4 regions of the Methylobacterium sp. Leaf88 genome follow, and region 1 is predicted to be linked to each of the others. Evidence: predicted binding sites of a transcription regulator. Region 1 holds the regulator's gene; each other region holds the start of a gene.
What was found. The regulator PhoB, encoded in region 1, activates phosphate uptake and scavenging genes when phosphate is short. The targets are predictions, from matches to a motif close to TGTCATNNANCTGTCAT.
Positions count from the first base shown of each region.

Region 2: the regulator PhoB is predicted to act here: its motif matches at 2,596-2,612, upstream of ASF20_RS08235 (UDP-2,3-diacylglucosamine diphosphatase).
Region 3: the regulator PhoB is predicted to act here: its motif matches at 2,490-2,506, upstream of ppk2 (polyphosphate kinase 2).
Region 4: the regulator PhoB is predicted to act here: its motif matches at 1,881-1,897, upstream of ASF20_RS06365 (PhoX family phosphatase).

Region 1 is NZ_LMMK01000051.1:39,434-43,855, reverse strand. Features, by position in the region: gene ASF20_RS19890 (matrixin family metalloprotease) at 1-752, shown strand, start outside; gene phoB (phosphate regulon transcriptional regulator PhoB) at 806-1,510, opposite strand; gene phoU (phosphate signaling complex protein PhoU) at 1,541-2,266, opposite strand; gene pstB (phosphate ABC transporter ATP-binding protein PstB) at 2,353-3,171, opposite strand; gene pstA (phosphate ABC transporter permease PstA) at 3,224-4,114, opposite strand; gene pstC (phosphate ABC transporter permease subunit PstC) at 4,148-4,422, opposite strand, start outside.
Region 2 is NZ_LMMK01000012.1:396,103-400,524, reverse strand. Features, by position in the region: gene ASF20_RS08245 (ribonuclease HII) at 1-594, opposite strand, end outside; gene ASF20_RS08240 (glycosyltransferase family 1 protein) at 659-1,729, opposite strand; gene ASF20_RS08235 (UDP-2,3-diacylglucosamine diphosphatase) at 1,726-2,547, opposite strand; gene ASF20_RS08230 (aminotransferase class V-fold PLP-dependent enzyme) at 3,134-4,342, shown strand.
Region 3 is NZ_LMMK01000052.1:115,475-119,896, forward strand. Features, by position in the region: gene ASF20_RS20650 (patatin-like phospholipase family protein) at 1-353, shown strand, start outside; gene ASF20_RS20655 (ABC-F family ATP-binding cassette domain-containing protein) at 513-2,138, shown strand; gene ASF20_RS20660 (hypothetical protein) at 2,223-2,351, opposite strand; gene ppk2 (polyphosphate kinase 2) at 2,547-3,464, shown strand; gene ASF20_RS20670 (enoyl-CoA hydratase/isomerase family protein) at 3,556-4,350, shown strand; gene minC (septum site-determining protein MinC) at 4,354-4,422, opposite strand, start outside.
Region 4 is NZ_LMMK01000011.1:97,461-101,882, reverse strand. Features, by position in the region: gene ASF20_RS06365 (PhoX family phosphatase) at 1-1,822, opposite strand, end outside; gene topA (type I DNA topoisomerase) at 1,924-4,422, opposite strand, start outside.

The DNA.
Region 1 (4,422 bases):
CCGCGGAGGTGACCTTCGACAGCGGCGAGGGCTGGCACGCCTCCGGCGCCCGCATCGTCGGCACCCAGAACGTGGATCTCTCCCTGGTGGCGCTGCACGAGATCGGCCACGCGCTCGGCCTCGACCATTACGACGCCAAGCCCGAGGTGATGAACGCCATCCTCGACAGGGGCATCACGACCCTGGCGGCCGGCGACATCGCCGGGATCCAGGCCCTGTACGGTGCGCCGCCCGCCCCGGTGGTGGCCGCGGCGGCACAGACGAGCCCGGTCGCCGGCACCGCCGTCACGGCGGTCTATCGGTTCTACGACACCCATACGGGGGATCACTTCTACACCACGAGCACGGCCGAGAAGGCGCAGATCGAAAAGACGCTGCCGTGGTTCACCTACGAGGGCACCCCGTGGGCGGCCCCGGCCCAGGGCGCCGACACGGTGGACGTGTTCCGGTTCTTCGACACGGCCTCGAACGCCCACTTCTTCACGACGAGCGTCGCCGAGCGGGACCAGGTCCTCAAGACGGCGCCGACCTACACGTACGAGGGCGTGGCCTTCGAGGCCTACGCGGATGCGGGCGCCCCCGGCGGCCTGACCCTGGAGCGCTTCTACAACACCCAGACCGGCCAGCATCACTTCGCCGGCAGTGCCGAGGAAGCCAACGGCATCAACCACGGCGCCGCCGGTCCGGGCTGGGTCGACGAGGGCAAGGCCTTCACCGTCCACCTGCCCACCGATGCGATGATTTTCGCCTAGGCGGCGGGCCCGGCTATCCGCCTGACGGCTGGGCCGGCGCGCCTCGGGATCGGCTACTCGGCCTCGGCCTCGAACATCTCGTCGAAGGAGTAGCCCGAGCCGCGGACCGTGCGGATCGGGTCGCTCTGGCGCGGGCGGTTCAGGGCCTTGCGCAGGCGCCCGACATGGACGTCGACCGTGCGCTCGTCGATGTAGACGTCGTGGCCCCAGACGCCGTCGAGGAGCTGCTCGCGCGAGAACACCCGGCCGGGGCTCTGCATCAGGAATTCGAGGAGCTTGAACTCCGTGGGCCCGAGATGGATCTCGCGGCCTTCCCGGCGGATGCGGTGGCTGACCCGGTCGAGCTCGATGTCGCCGGCCACCAGCAGGTTGGCGACGTGGGCCGGCTTGGCCCGGCGCAGCAGGGCGCGGACCCGGGCGAGGAGCTCCGGCACCGAGAACGGCTTCACGATGTAGTCGTCGGCGCCCGTTCCGAGGCCCCGGATGCGGTCGCCCTCCTCGCCCCGCGCCGTGAGCATGATGACCGGCAGCCGCTCGGTCTCGCGCCGGGCGCGGATGCGGCGGCAGAGCTCGATCCCCGACAGGGCCGGCAGCATCCAGTCGAGCAGGACGAGGTCGGGCACCTGCTCCTGCAGGCGCAGGTCCGCCTCGTCGCCGCGGGCGGCCGAGTCGACGATGAACCCCTCGGCCTCGAGGTTGTAGCGGAGGAGGAGGGTCAGGGCCTCCTCGTCCTCGACGATCAGGATACGCGTACTCATCGTGCGCTTTCGATCAGACCGGCACGGGGGTCAGGCCGCGCCGGGCATGTCCACGGTGGCGTAGTTGGACGCGTCGTTCTTCGGTCGCTCGCGCTCGGCCAGGAGGTTCTCGCCAGTGACGAGGTAGTGGATCGTCTCGGCGATGTTGGTGGTGTGGTCGCCGATGCGCTCGATGTTCTTGGCCACGAACAGGAGATGCGTGCAGAACGAGATGTTGCGCGGGTCCTCCATCATGTAGGTCAGGAGCTCGCGGAACAGGGAATTGTAGAGGGCGTCGATGGCGTCGTCGCGCTCCCAGACGTCGAGGGCCGCCTTGGTGTCGCGGCTGGCATAGGCGTCGAGGACGTCCTTGAGCTGCTCCTGCACCAGGTCGCTCATGTGCTGGACGCCGATGACGATCTTCTGCGGCTGGATCTGGTCGGCGATCGCCACGACGCGCTTGGCGACGTTCTTGGCGAGGTCGCCGATGCGTTCGAGATCGTTCGACACGCGGATCGCCGTCACGGTCTCGCGCAGGTCGATGGCCAGGGGCTGGCGCCGGGCGATGAGCAGGATCGCCCGCTCCTCGATCTCGCGCTGGAGGGTGTCGAGGCGGGCGTCGGCGGCGATCACCGCCTGGGCCAGGGGCGCGTCCCGGCGCACCAGGGCCTCGCCGGCCTCGGTCATCATCTTCTCGGCGATGCCGCCCATCTCGGAGATCGAGCGGCGCAGGTCCTCGAGGTCCGTATCATAGGATTTGACGATGTGGTCGGGCATGGGGTTCGCTCCTCGATCGGGCCCGCCTGTCCGGGGCCCGCCCTGGCGGTGATGGGGGACGCGGGCCGAGACCGGCCGGCGGAGGATCAGCCGAAGCGGCCGGTGATGTAGTCCTGCGTCTGGCGCTTTTCCGGATTCATGAAGATGCGCGTGGTGGGCCCGAACTCCACCAGTTCGCCGAGATACATGAAGGCGGTGAACTGCGAGATGCGCGCCGCCTGCTGCATGTTGTGCGTGACGATGACGATGGTGAATTCCGAGCGCAGCTGCTCGATCAGCTCCTCGATGCGGCCCGTCGAGATCGGGTCGAGGGCCGAGGTCGGCTCGTCGAACAGGATCACCTCGGGGCGCTGGGCCACCGTGCGGGCGATGCAGAGACGCTGCTGCTGGCCGCCCGAGAGGCCCATGCCGGATTGCTTGAGCTTGTCCTTCACCTCGTCCCAGAGGGCGGCCTTGCGCAGGGATTCCTCGACGCGCATGTCGAGGTCGGCCTTGGGCAGCTTCTCGTAGAGGCGCAGGCCGAAGGCGACATTGTCGTAGATCGACATCGGGAACGGGGTCGGCTTCTGGAACACCATGCCGATGCGCGAGCGCAGCTCGTTCAGGTCGACCCCGGAATCCAGGACGTTCTGGCCGTCGAGGAGGATCTCCCCTTCCGCGCGCTGGTCCGGATACAGGCTGTAGATCCGGTTGAAGGTGCGCAGCAGGGTGGACTTCCCGCAGCCCGACGGGCCGATCAGCGCCGTGACCTGGCGGTCGTGGAAGTTGAGGTTGACCGACTTCAGGCCGTGGAAGCTGCCGTAGTAGAAGTTCAGGTCCTTGACGGCGATGCGGACCGGTGAGGACTCGTCGGCCTTGTGGCGTCCGGTGAGCTGCGCGGACGTGATCCCGGGGGCGGCGTTCATCGGTTCAAGATCCTATCGGGCGAAGCGGCGGGGACAGGCGGCGCGCGGGTGGTCAGCGCGACCGCTCGGTCTTGATGACGAAGCGGGCCACGATCGACAGGGCGAGGATCGTGACGGTGATGAGGAGGGCGCCGGCCCAGGCGAGCTGCTGCCAGTTCGGATAGGGCGAGAGGGCGAACTGGTAGATCATCACGGGCAGGTTCGGCACGCCGCCCATCAGGTTGGGGGCGAACCAGCTGTTGTTGTTGAGCGCGGTGAAGAGCAGCGGCGCGGTCTCGCCGGCGATGCGGGCCAGGGCCAGGATGATGCCGGTGACGATGCCGGCGCTGGCGCCGCGCCAGGTGATGCTCCGGATGACGATGGAGGGCGGGGCGCCCAGCGCGGCGCCGGCCTCGCGCAGGGTCGAGGGCACGAGGCGCAGCATGTCCTCGGTGGTGCGCACGATCACCGGGGTGGCGATGATGGCCAGCGCCACCGCGCCGGCCCAGCCGGAATAGGAGCCCATGGGGCGCACCATCAGCGTGTAGACGAACAGGCCGATGAGGATCGAGGGCGCCGAGAGCAGGATGTCGTTGAGGAAGCGGATGACGTCGGCGATCTTCGAGTTGCGGCCGTACTCGGCCAGGAACGTCCCCGCCATCACGCCGACGGGCGTCGCCACCAGGATGGCCAAGAGGGTCATCACCAGGCTGCCGAGGATCGCGTTGGCGATGCCGCCGCCCTCGGAACCGGGCCCCGGCGTCGGGGCGGTGAAGAGGGTCGGCGAGACGCCCTTGATGCCCTCGACCACCAGCATGAACAGGATCGAGCCGAGCACGACGATGCCCACCAGCGTGGCGATCGTGCTCGCCAGGATCAGGATCCGGTCGGCGACCCGGCGGCCGGGCCGGACCCGGCTGATCCGGGCCGGGGCGGCGGTGGTGAGGGGGTTCGCGGCGTCCATGATGCGGCTCCTGACGACTCGGTGAGGCTGGCCTCAGGCGACCTTCGCGCGGCGGGTGAGGAGGCGCGCGACGATCAGGACGAAGAAGGTGATGACGAAGAGGATGCAGCCGAGGGCCATCAGGGCGTTCAGTTGCATGCCGTCGGCCTCGTTGAACTCGTTGGCGATGCGCGAGGCGATGGTGGAGCCCGGGTCGAAGACCGAGCCCGAGAGGCGGTTGGCGTTGCCGATGACGAAGGTCACCGCCATGGTCTCGCCGAGCGCCCGGCCGAGGCCCAGCATGATGGCTCCGATGATGGAGACCGAGG
Region 2 (4,422 bases), on a different contig from region 1:
ATCGTAGGCGCGCGTGAAGCTGAGCCGATGATGGGGCGAGCGGCCGCGGTGTGCGAGGCCGGCGAGATGGGTGCGCGTGCCGTAGCCGACGTTGCTCGCCCAGCCGTAGTCCGGGTAGCGCCCGGCCAGCCGACGCATCAATGCGTCGCGCAGGGTCTTGGCCACGATGGAGGCGGCGGCGATCTGCGGCACCAGCCGGTCGCCGCCCACTACGGCGCGGCCGGGGAGGGCGAGTCCCGGAATCGTGTCGCGGCCGTCGACCCAGACCGGTGCGTCGAGATGCAGGCCGAGGACCGCGCGCTGCATGGCGTCGAGGGTGGCGGCGCGGACGTTGATCCGATCCACCAGCGCGCGCGATCCGGCCGCCACCGCGACGCGGGCCCACGCCCGGATGAGTGGAGTCAACGCCTCGCGCTCGGCCGCCTTCAGGCGCTTGCTGTCGTCGAGACGCGCCAGAAGCTCGGGCGGGAATGCAGCCGGCGCGAACCACACCGCCGCGACGATCACCGGGCCGCAGAGGGCCCCCCGCCCAACCTCGTCGCAGCCGATCACGGCCGGGTAGGTCTCCGCCAGGCGCGGGTCGAAGGGCGGCATCGGCAGGGTCCGGGCAGGGGGCTGATCCCTTCCCCTAGCGTGCGCGGTCAGTCGGGTCCACGCGTCAGCCGAGTTCGACGATGCCCCGCGATGGCGTGCCCGCGGCCCGTACCCGGACGGACGTGCTGCCATGGGCTTGAGCGATGTTGTCGTAGAACTGCCGCGCGCTCTCGGCCCAGGTGTACCGCAGGGCTTCGCTGCGGCAACGCTCCCGCGGAATTGCCAAGGCGGCCAGGGCGGCCGCACGCAAGTCGTGATCGAGGACGCCGGCACCGGTCCGGCCGATGACGTCGAGGGGCCCGGTGACGGGATAGGCGGCCACGGGGACGCCACAGGCGAGGGCTTCGAGAAGCACGATTCCGAAGGTGTCGGTCAGGCTCGGAAACACGAAGACGTCGGCAGCGGCGTAGAGGGCGGCGAGGGCGGCGCCGGTGCGGATGCCGAGAAAGCGGGCCGCCGGCGCAATCCCCGCGAGGCGCGCCCGATCCGGGCCGTCGCCGACGACGACCTTCGTTCCAGGCAGATCGAGGCGCAGGAACGCCTCGAGGTTCTTCTCCACCGCGAGCCGTCCCACCGAGAGGAAGATCGGCCGCGGCAGCCCGGCAAGGTCCGGCGCATCCGGCGGGCGAGGCCGGAACAGCTCGGTGTCGACGCCGCGCGTCCAGCGCATCAGGTTGGTGAAGCCGCGCGCGTGGAGGTCGCGCTCCAGGGAGGAGGTCGAGACCATGGTGCCGTTGGCCGCGCCATGGAACCGGCGCAGCCAGGCATAGCTCCAGGTTTCGGGCACGGGGGCCCGGGCGGAGAGGTATTCCGGGAAGCGGGTGTGATAGCTCGTGGTGAACGGACGGCCATGGGCGAGGCAGTATCGCCGCGTGGCATAGCCCACGGTCCCTTCCGTGGAGATGTGGACGTGGGTGGGCTGCAGATCGTCCCAGAGGCGTGCCACGTGCCGCTTGGTGGCGTAGGCGACCCGAATCTCGGGATAGCCCGGCAGGGGGAGGGAGGCGAAGTCCTGGTGGGTCAGGAACACCGGGTCGAAGCCGTAGGCAGCCCCCGCCGCGGCCATGTTCTCCAGGGAGCGGACCACGCCGTTGACTTGCGGATGCCAGGCATCCGTCGCGATGAGGAGCCTCACGCGACCGCCCGGGCTCCGTCGGGCCGCGTGCGTCCGACGAGATCGGTCAGCCCGGCGCGGGCCCTCAGCAGGCTCGGATAGTGCAACACCTCCATGGAGCCGTCGTAGTGCTCGACGATGGCGGTGCAGGATTCCACCCAGTCGCCGGTGTTCAGGTAGGTGAGACCGTTGATCTGCCGGTTGGCCGCGTGGTGGATGTGGCCGCAGATCACCCCGTCGGCCCCGACGCGCTTGGCCTCGGCGCTGAGCAATTCCTCGAACTTGCCGATGAAGTTGACGGCGTTCTTGACCTTCAGCTTGGCCCAGGCGGAGAGCGACCAGTAGGCGAGGCCGAGGCGGCGGCGCACGGTGTTGACGTAGGTGTTCACGAAGAGGGCGAAGGTGTAGGCGCCGTCGCCCAGGAACGCGAGCCACCGGGCATGGCGGACCACCATGTCGAATTGGTCGCCGTGGATGACGAGGTAGCGCTTGCCGTCGGCGGCCTCATGCACCCGCTGATCGGCGATTTCGATGCCACCGAAGGTCATGCCGATATAGTCGCGCAGGAACTCGTCGTGGTTGCCCGGGACGTAGACCAGCGTCGAGCCCTTGCGGACCTTGCGCATGAGCTTCTGCACGACGTCGTTGTGGCTCTGCGGCCAGTACCAGCCGGACTTGAGTTGCCAGCCATCCACGATGTCGCCGACGAGGTAGATCTCGTCCGCATCGTAATCACGCAGAAATTCGAGCAGCAGATCGGCTTGGCAACCCTTGGTCCCCAGATGCATGTCGGACAGGAACAGGGTCCGGACGCGGGTCGTCTCGGTGTCTTCGCCCACGTTCGCCTCCGGGACAGCCTCCGATCCCTGGAGCCAAACCGGATTCCCGTATCAGTTTGATGACGTCGGCCTCGCCAGACCGGCCGCCTTCGGCGCCGCGACGTAAGCTCTTCTTCCACAAAAAAAATTTTGATTTGAGACCAAGTATTTCGGGTTTTCCTTTCGGCGGGAAGCCGGGCATAGTCCCGCTCAAGGTGCCCCACCGGGCGGCGTTCGAGAACGCATGACCGGAGCCCATCGAGGCGAACTAAGGGTGCCGTCCCCGGGGACGACGACGCTGAAACGGCCCAGCGGTCAGCGCGTGTCGCGCGACCCGGCCCATGGAGAAGAGGCTTGTGGTATTCGGTGGCGCGCGCGGCGACGGGCGTCGAAGGGCTTTCTTCGGCGCGGGCGGACCTGGGTCCTGTATCCGTCCACAGGTCGCGCACGTACGAGTTCGTCCCGCGATTCATCTAACCAGCGGCCGCTACGAGCACTCGGGATCGTCCCGGGACGCCCCGTGCGATCCGCTTCAACCCTCGGCGCATCATTGTCGCCGCACGCCAGGGCGCGTGTGGTCACTAACGTGAGAAACGGAGAAAACATCATGGCGGCAACGCGACGTCCCGGCCGGAACCACCTGTTCGTCCCGGGCCCGACGAACATCCCGGATCGCGTGATGCGCGCGATGATGGTGCAGTCCGAGGATCACCGTTCGGTGGACTTCCCCACGCTGACCAAGCCGCTCTTCCAGGACACGAAGGCCGTCTACGGTTCGACCGAGGGCACCATCTTCCTGTTCCCGGCCTCCGGCACCGGCATCTGGGAATCCGCCCTGTCCAACACCCTGTCACGCGGTGACAAGGTCCTGGCCGCCCGCTTCGGCCAGTTCAGCCACCTCTGGATCGACATGGCCCAGCGCCTCGGCCTGGAAGTCATCGTCCAGGACGAGGAGTGGGGCACGGGTGCGAACCCGGAGCGGATCGGCGAGGCCCTGCGCGCCGACAAGAACCACGAGATCAAGGCCGTCATGGTCGTCCATAACGAGACCGCCACCGGCGTCACCAGCGATGTCGGTGCCGTGCGCAAGGCGATCGACGCCGCCGGCCACCCGGCCCTGCTGTTCGTCGACGGCGTCTCCTCGATCGGCTCGCTCCCCTTCAAGATGGACGAGTGGAAGGTCGATTGCGCCATCGCCGGCTCGCAGAAGGGCCTGATGCTCCCCGCCGGCCTCGGCGTAATCTGCGTCAGCCAGAAGGCGCTCAAGGCCGCCGACACCTCGTCGGGCCAGAACGACCGCCTCGCACACGTGTACTTCGACTGGGCCGACCACCAGAAGCAGAACCCGGCCGGCTACTTCCCCTACACCCCGTCGCTGCCGCTGCTCTACGGCCTGCGCGAGGCCCTGGCCTGCCTTAACGAGGAAGGCCTCGAGAACGTCTACCACCGCCATCACGTCCTCGGCGAGGCGACCCGCCAGGCCGTGGCCGCCTGGGGCCTGAAGACCTGTGCCAAGGAGCCCAAGTGGAACTCCGACACGGTCACGGCCATCCTGGTGCCGGAGGGCGTCGACGCCGCCGCGATCATCAAGCACGCCTACGTGCGCTACAACTTGGCGCTCGGCGCCGGTCTGAGCCAGGTGGCCGGCAAGGTGTTCCGCATCGGTCACGTCGGTGACATGAACGAACTGTCGCTGCTGGGCGCCATCGCGGGTGCCGAGATGTCGATGCTCGATCACGGCGTGAAGGTCCAGCCCGGCTCCGGCGTCGCCGCCGCCTCGAGCTACCTGCGCGAGAACCCGCTCTCGAAGTCCTGAGCCTCCCCGGGTTCCGGATCTTTCGAAGCCAGACGTTCGGCCGGGATGGGTTCGCCCATCCCGGCCACGACCTCGACCCC
Region 3 (4,422 bases), on a different contig from region 1:
GCGCCAAGTCGGACATCTACGTCATCATCAACGGGCGCCTGGAGCCGGAATTCGACCTCGCCCAGAACAACACGCTCTCCATCGTCGAGCGCGCGTTCACCACGGCGAGCCGAGCCCGCAGCCGCGCCACCCTGGCCTCGACCTATGCCTTCACCCGCAACAACGGCATCGGCTTCAACCTCGCCTACATCGACGAATCCGCGCCCAACACCTCCACGGCCCGCGGCTTCGACACCGGGTACATGCGCAGCCTGTACGAGACCGGCTACGAGACCGGCCGCACCGGCACGTTCTGGCGCAAGAGCGTGCCGGTGGCGCCGCTGGTGAAGGCCTCGGTGGTGGCCGCGCAATAGGCCGGCGCCCGGGTCGTTTCCCGCCCGGGCACGACCCGAGGCGCGTGGGGCGAGGGGGCCGGTTGCGTGCCGCACCCCTCGCGCCGGATGGTGCGGTGCGATAGGGTCCGGCCCGCGTCCGGGTCCGTCCGGTGCCCCCGCCCCCGACGAGCCCCCCGCATGATTCAGATCGACGACCTCACCTTCAGCGCCTGGGGCCGGCGCTTCTTCGATCGCGCCAGCGTCGCGGTGCCGCCCGGCGCCAAGGTTGGGCTCGTCGGCCGCAACGGCGTCGGCAAGTCGACGCTCTTCAAGATCATCCTGGGTGAACTGCAGCCGGACGGGGGCGCCATCCTGCTGCCGAAGACCGCCCGCGTCGCCTCCGTCGATCAGGAACACCCCGCGACCCCCGTCAGCCTGATCGATACGATCCTGGCCGCTGACGTGGAGCGGGAGGCCCTGAACGCCGAGCTCGAGACCGCCGCGCCCGAGCGCCTGGGCGAGATCTATGCCCGCCTCATCGAGATCGACGCCGACCGGGCCCCGGCGCGCGCTGGCGAGATCCTCGCCGGCCTCGGCTTCTCCGTGGAGGACCTCACCCGGCCGATGGCGGAATTCTCCGGCGGCTGGCGCATGCGCGTGGCCCTGGCCGCCGCGCTCTTCGCCGAGCCGGACATGCTGCTCCTCGACGAGCCCACCAACTACCTCGATCTCGAGGGCGCCCTCTGGCTGGAGGCGCGCCTGAAGCGCTACCCGCACTCAGCCCTGATCATCAGCCACGATCGCGAGCTCCTGAACAACTCGGTGGATGCGATCCTGCACGTGGCCGGCGGCAAGCTCGAACTCTACACCGGCGGCTACGACGACTTCGAGAAGCGCCGGGCCGAGAAGGCCCGCCTCCAGGCCTCGACCAAGCAGAAGCAGGAGGCGGAGCGCGCGCACCTGCAGAGCTTCATCGATCGTTTCAAGGCGAAAGCCTCGAAGGCCGCCCAGGCGCAGTCCCGCGTCAAGCGCCTCGCCAAGCTGGAGCCGATCGCCACCACCATCGAGGAGCACGTGGCACCGTTCCACCTACCCTCGCCGAAGCGGCCGCTGGCTCCGCCCCTGATGCACCTCACCGACGCCACCATCGCGTATGGCGACGACGCGCCGGTGCTGCGCGACCTCAACCTGACCCTCGACGTCGACGACCGCATCGGATTGCTGGGGGTCAACGGCGCGGGCAAGTCGACCTTCGCCAAGATGGCGGCGGGCGCCCTCGCGGTGCGGGACGGGCGCATGGTGCGGGAAGGGCGCGTGCAGGTCGGCTGGTTCCACCAGCACCAGATCGAGGCCCTCGACCCGAAGGACACGCCGCTCGCGATCATCCGGCGCGAGCGCCCCGACGACAGCGAGTCGGCCCGGCGCGCCAAGCTCGCAAGCTTCGGCCTCGCCTTCGACAAGCAGGAGACGACGGTGGACGCGCTCTCGGGCGGCGAGCGGGCGCGCCTGCTACTCAACCTCGTGGCGATGCAGGCGCCGCACCTGCTCATCCTCGACGAACCGACCAACCATCTCGACATCGACAGCCGGAGGGCGCTCCTCGACGCGCTCAACGATTACGGCGGGGCGGTCATCCTCATCACCCACGACCGCTCGCTGATGGAGCTGGTGGCGGATCGCCTGTGGCTGGCGGCCGACAACACGGTCAAGCCCTTCGCGGGCGACATGGACGATTACGCGAAATTCGTGCTCGACCGGACCCGGGCCGGCCAGCGCGCGCCGGGCCAGGGACGCGAGAAGAAGGCCAAGCGCCGGGCGGCCTGAGCCGCGAGAACAGTCCGGAGCCGGGCGGACTCAGCCGCCCAGGGCTTTGGAAACCGGGCGGCCTCGGCCGCCCGGAGAGCGCTCTTACTTCCGCAGGATCTTGGTCACGAGGCGGCCGAGCGGCGTGCCGGAATCGTAGTTGCGGTCGTCTCGGACCACGGGACGATCCTCGTTGCCGAGAAGCTTGGTGACGATGCGTCCGATCAGGCTCATGGGTGGACCCTCTAGATGTGTGGGGCGCCGGGCGAGCCGGGCTCTCGGCCCGCGAAATGGCGCAGCTTGTCGTTCAACCCGCGATGTGCGGTCCCCGTTCCCTCGGACCGTCGCCGGCCCCTCACGCCGTATCAAGCCTGTCATGATGCCGTGGTCTAAGCGCGGCCGGCATTTCGGCGGGGACGGGGCTTCCACATGGACGGCGGACAGCGGGCAGCGCAGATCGAGGCGATCCGCCGGGAGGTCGCCGACGATTTCGACGAGGAACTCGAGCTCGAGATGGAAGACGAGCGCCTCGAGCGCCTGGCCGACGGACTCGGGCAGCCCGCCCGTCCGCCCGGCCTCGACCGCAAGGTCTATTTCCGCGAGCTGTTCCGCTTGCAGCACGAGCTGGTGCGCCTGCAGGACTGGGTCCAGGCCCACAAGCTGCGCGTCGTGGTGATCTTCGAGGGGCGCGACTCCGCCGGCAAGGGCGGCGTGATCAAGCGCATCACCCAACGGCTCAACCCGCGCGTCTGCCGCGTCACGGCGCTGCCCGCCCCGAACGAGCGCGAGCGCACCCAGTGGTACTTTCAGCGTTACGTCGCCCACCTGCCGGCTGGCGGCGAGATCGTGCTGTTCGACCGCTCCTGGTACAACCGCGCCGGCGTCGAGCGCGTGATGGGGTTCTGCTCGCCCGACGAGGTGGAGGAATTCTTCCGCTCCGTACCCGAATTCGAGCGCATGCTGACCCGCTCCGGGATCATCGTGCTCAAGTACTGGTTCTCGATCACCGACGAGGAGCAGGCCTTCCGCTTCCAGATGCGCATCCACGATCCGCTGAAGCAGTGGAAGCTCTCGCCGATGGACGTGCAGTCCCGCCGCCGCTGGGAGGACTACACCAAGGCGAAGGAGGACATGCTGGCCCGGACGCACATCCCCGAGGCGCCCTGGTGGGTGGTCGAGGCGGTCGACAAGAAGCGCGCCCGCCTCAACTGCATCAGCCACCTCCTGACGCAGATCCCCTACGGCGACGTCGCGCATCCGCCCGTGCACCTGCCGGACCGCGAGCGCCACGACGACTACACCCGCCACCCGGTGCCGCCCGGGATGTTCGTGCCGTCCGTGTTCTGAGGCGGGAAGGGGGCCGGCCGCTTGCTCCGCCCGGCCCCGATGGGCGAGAGGAAAGGGGCACGCATCCGCGCCCGGCGCCCAGGGACCCCGCATGACCCAGATCGACGAACTCCGCTTCACGGTCGAGGGCGGCATCGCGCGTCTCACCCTCAACCGGCCGCAGGCGCGCAACGCGCTCACCTTCGGGATGTACCAGGGCCTGATCGACGCCTGTGCGCGCCTCGAGGCGGACGGGAGCGTCAAGGCCCTGGTCATCACGGGTGCGGGCGAGAAGGCCTTCGCGGCCGGCACCGACATCGCCCAGTTCCGGAGCTTCACGAGCGCGCAGGACGCGATCGACTACGAGCGCTTCATGGACCGGGTGATGGGCGCGCTGGAGCGCCTGTCCGTGCCCACCATCGCGGCGATCGCCGGCGCCTGCACGGGCGGAGGCGCTGCCATCGCGGCGGCCTGCGACCTGCGACTGGCCACCCGCGACGCCCGCCTGGGCTTTCCCATCGCCCGGACCCTGGGCAACTGCCTCTCGCTGGGCAACCTGCGGCGGCTCTCCGCCCTGATTGGGCCGGCGCGGGTCAAGGACATGATCTTCACCGCCCGCCTCGTCGGGGCCGAGGAGGCCCTGGCCATCGGGCTCGTCGGCGAGGTCGTGGCCGATGCCGAGGCCCTGGCGGCCCGCGCCACGGAGCTCGCGACCCTGGTGGCCGGTCACGCGCCGCTCACCCTGCGGGCGACCAAGGAGGGCCTGCGCCGCCTTCAGGACGCGGACGATGCGGGCGACGAGCGTCCCGGCGACGACCTGATCCGCCTCTGCTACACCAGCTCGGATTTTCGCGAGGGCATGGAGGCGTTCCTCGCCAAGCGTCCCCCGGCCTGGACGGGCCGGTAGGGCCTAGTCCAGGCCGGCCACCTTGATGGCGTCGCCCTCGAGACGGACCTGGGCGGGCAACCCGCGCTGGAC
Region 4 (4,422 bases), on a different contig from region 1:
CCACGAAGAAGGTGGTGTCGTCGGGGGTGAAATAGGGGCCGCACATCTCGGCGCCGTGGGGCACGCGGAAGAAGTGCTTGCCCGTGCCGCGGCCCGGCCCGTCCGTCTCCACCGCCCAGATGCCGTCGTTGCGGCCGGTGCGGGAGGGCGCGTTGCCGTCCGTGGCGACCCAGAGCCGGCCGAGGCCGTCGACCGAGCAATTGTCCGGCATCCCGAACCAGCCGTTCGTCGTGGTGGCCGACGAGAAGGTGGCGCCGACCTGGGCGATGCTCGGATCGCCGCAGCGGACCAGGATCTCCCAGGTGAATCCGGTGGCGGCATGGTCGCCGTCGTCGGGGGTGAGCTCGACGATATGGCCGAACCGGTTGTCGGCCCGCGGGTTGGCGGCGTCGACCTGATCGGCCTTGCGCTTCCCGTTGTTGGTCAGCATCACGTAGACCTTGCCGGTCTTCGGGTTGGCCTCGACGTCCTCGGGCCGGTCCATCTTGGTGGCCCCGAGCCGGTCGGCGGCGAGCCGGGCGCCGATCACCACGTCGGCCTGGGATGCAAAGCCGTTCTCGGGCGTCAGCGGACCCTGCCCGAAGACCAGCGGCATCCAGGTGCCGCGCCCGTCGGCGTCGAAGCGGGCGACATGCAGGGTGCCGGAATCGAGGAGGTCGCGGTCGCCGCTGTCGGCCCGGCCCAGGGTGACGAACTTGTAGACGTAGTCGAAACGCTCGTCGTCGCCCTGGTAGATCACGTACTGCCCGGCCTTCGCGACGATGCCGGCCGCGCCCTCGTGCTTGAAGCGCCCCAGGGCCGTGCGCTTCTTGGGGACGCTCGTCGGGTCGAAGGGGTCGATCTCCACCACCCAGCCGAAGCGGTTCGGCTCGTTGGGCTCGCGGCCGAGGTCGAAGCGCGGGTGGAAGCGGCCCCAGGCATAGGCGTTGGCCGGCAGGTTGAAGCGCTTATGGTTGGCGGCCTCCGGCGAGTCCTTCGGCAGGGCGCCGGAGAAGTAGTAGTTGATGTTCTCCTCGCAGGTCAGCCACGTGCCCCAGGGGGTCGTGCCGCCGGCGCAGTTGTTGATCATCCCGAGGGCCGACCGGCCGCTGGGATCGGCGCCGGTCCGCACCCGGTCGGTGCCGGCGGCCGGGCCGGTCAGCGCCATCGGCGTCGTGGCGGTGATGCGGCGGGCGTATTTGGAATCCGGCACCACCGTCCAGCGGCCGTCCCGGCGCCGGATCTCGAGGACCGAGCCGCCATGGGCCGCCATCTCGATGTCGACGAGCGCCCGGGTCATGCCCTGGAAGTCCACCGCCTTGCCGTCCTGGCGCCCGAGGCCGGGGAACATGAGTTCCTCGTTGGTGTATTCGTGGTTGACGACGAGGAGGCCGTGCGCCGCCGGGTCGGCCGCCCCCGGCATGGGGAAGTAGCCGACGAAGTCGTTGTTGTAGCCGAACTGCTGGGCCTGTGCCGCCGCGGACTGGTTGCGCGGGTCGAAGGCGGGTGCGCCGGGCAGCACCGGGTCGCCCCAGCGGATCAGGATCTCGGCATCGTGCCCGGCGGCGACGTGGTGGTGCGCGTCCGAGCCGGCCTCGATCTCCGCGAACGGGAATCGGGAGTCGCTGGCCGGCGACGCCGGACCCACCGCCCCGCCGGCGGCCAGGGCGCGGGGCGTCACCACCGCCGCGATGGCGCCGACCCCGAGGAGCCCGCGCAGGAGGTCGCGCCGGTCGAAGCGCGCCGCCACCACGTCGCCGAAGGTCGGGTTGGCGCTGCCGTTCGACCCGCGATCCTCGGCGGCCTCGGCGGCCTGCGAGCGGTTCTGGTTCGATGCGGTCATGGCGTGGCGGGTCCGGTGCGGGGCGCGGGCTGACGACCGTCCCCGCTACCCCGCCCGCATGGCACCGGTGTGACAGCGGCCGGTGCCCCGGCCACCGATCCTTAAGCCTTCCGGCGCGCCGCGGCGGCGGGCTTCTCGGCCGCAGCCTTGGTGCTCTTCGCCGGTTTCTTGGCGGCCGTCGCCTTCGCGGCGGGCTTGGCCGAGACCTCGTCCCCGTCCGCTGCAGCCGTCTTCCCGGCGGCCTTCGCCGCAGGGGCCTTCTTGACCGCCGCCTTCTTCGCCGGGGCCTTGGCGCCCGCCGCCTTGCGGGCCGGAGCCTTCTTCTTGCCCCCGCCCGCGGCTTCCCGGGCGGCGATCAGCTCCAGTGCCTGGGGCAGGTCGACCGCCTCGGCCGCCATGGTCTTGGGCAGCGTCGCGTTGGTGGTGCCGTCGGTGACGTAGGGGCCGTACTTGCCCGACTTCACCGCGATGGGCTTGCCCGTCTCCGGGTGCTCGCCGAGGGGCCGGCCCGGATCGGCCGCCGGCCCGCGCCGGCCGCCGCCCTGCTCCTTGGCGACGATGAGGTCGATGGCCCGGTTGGCGCCGATCTCCAGCACGTCGTCGTCGCGCCCGAGATTCGCGTACATCTTGCCGTGCTGCACGTACGGCCCGAAGCGCCCGAGATTGGCCAGGATCGGCTCGCCGGTCTCGGGGTGGCGGGCCACCTCGCGCGGCAGGGCGAGCAGCTTCAGGGCCATCTCCAGGTCGACCGAGGACGGGCTGGTGCCCTTCGGGATCGAGGAGCGCTTGGGCTTGGGCGCCTCCTTCTCGGCCGCGGCCTCGCCGAGCTGGACGAAGGGACCGAAGCGGCCGTCGCGCACCGTCACGGGCAGGCCGGAGGCGGGATCGTTGCCGAGCACCCGCGTGCCGGGCTGACCGCCGTTCTCCGACGAGCCCTCGCCGTCGCCCTCGACGCCCGAGGCGGCGAGCTGGCGGGTGTACTTGCACTCCGGATAGTTCGAGCAGCCCACGAAGGCGCCGAACTTGCCGAGCTTCAGGGAGAGCTGGCCGGAGCCGCAGGTGGGGCAGGTGCGCGGGTTCGAGCCGTCGGCCTTCTCCGGGAAGATGTGGGCGCCGAGCAGGTCGTTGAGCGCGTCGAGCACCTCCGCGACGCGCAGCTCCTTGGTGCCGGCGATCGCGGCGGAGAAGTCGCGCCAGAAGTCGCGCAGCACCTCGCGCCAGTCGATCTCGGCGTTCGAGACCCGGTCGAGCTGCGTCTCGAGGTCGGCGGTGAAGTCGTACTCGACGTAGCGCTTGAAGAAGCTCTCCAGGAAGCCGGTGACGAGGCGGCCCTTGTCCTCGGCCACGAGGCGCTTCTTGTCGATCCGCACGTATTCGCGGTCGCGCAGGGTCTGCAGCACGGCGGCGTAGGTGGAGGGCCGGCCGATGCCGAGCTCCTCCATGCGCTTGACGAGGCTGGCCTCGGAATAGCGCGGCGGCGGCTCGGTGAAGTGCTGGGTCGAGGCGATGCGCTCGCGCTTGAGCGGGTCGCCCGCCTTCATGGGCGGCAGGCGCCGGCCGTCCTCGTCCTCCTCGTCGTCCTTGCCCTCCTGGTAGAGGGTGAGGAAGCCGTCGAACTTCACCACCTGGCCGGTGGCGCGCAGCTCCAGCGTGCGCGGCCCGACCTGGGCGACGACGTCCACCGTCGTGCGCTCCAGTTCGGCCGATTCCATCTGGCTCGCCACCGTGCGGGTCCAGATCAGCTCGTAGAGCTTGGCCTGCTCGGCATCGACGGTGCGGGCCACCGCCTTGGGCAGACGGCCCATGTCGGTGGGGCGCACGGCCTCGTGCGCCTCCTGGGCGTTCTTGGCCTTGACGCTGTATTTGCGCGGCGCACCCGGCAGGTAGCGCTCGCCGTATTCCTGGGCGACGACCCGGCGCACGTCGGCGATGGCTTCGGGCGCCATGTCGACGCCGTCGGTCCGCATGTAGGTGATGAGGCCCACCGTCTCGCCGTCGATCTCCACACCCTCGTAGAGCTTCTGGGCGGCGCGCATGGTCTGGGCCGGCGCCATCCCGAGCTTGCGGGAGGCCTCCTGCTGCAGGGTCGAGGTGGTGAAGGGCGGGGCGGGGTGGCGCTTGGCGGGCTTGGCCTCGACGCTGCCGACCGAGAAGGTGCCGAGCTCGAGGTCGCGCTTGAAGGCCGCCGCCTCCTCGCCGGTGCCGACGTCCAGGCGCTGGATGCGCTTGCCGTCCGCGCCGGTGAGGCGGGCCTCGAAGCTGGCGCCGGTCTCCGTCACCAGGGTCGCCACCAGGGACCAGTATTCCCGCGGCTTGAAGACCTCGATCTCGCGCTCACGCTCGCAGACGAGGCGCAGCGCCACCGACTGCACGCGCCCGGCCGAGCGGGCGCCGGGCAGCTTGCGCCACAGCACCGGCGAGAGGTTGAAGCCCACGAGGTAGTCGAGCGCCCGGCGGGCCAGGTAGGCGTCGACCAGCGCCTGGTCGATCTGCCGGGGCTGGCGCATGGCGGTCTCCACCGCCGTCTTGGTAATGGCGTTGAAGGTCACGCGCTCCACCGGCATGCCCTTGAGGGCGCGGCGGGCGGTGAGCGCCTCGAC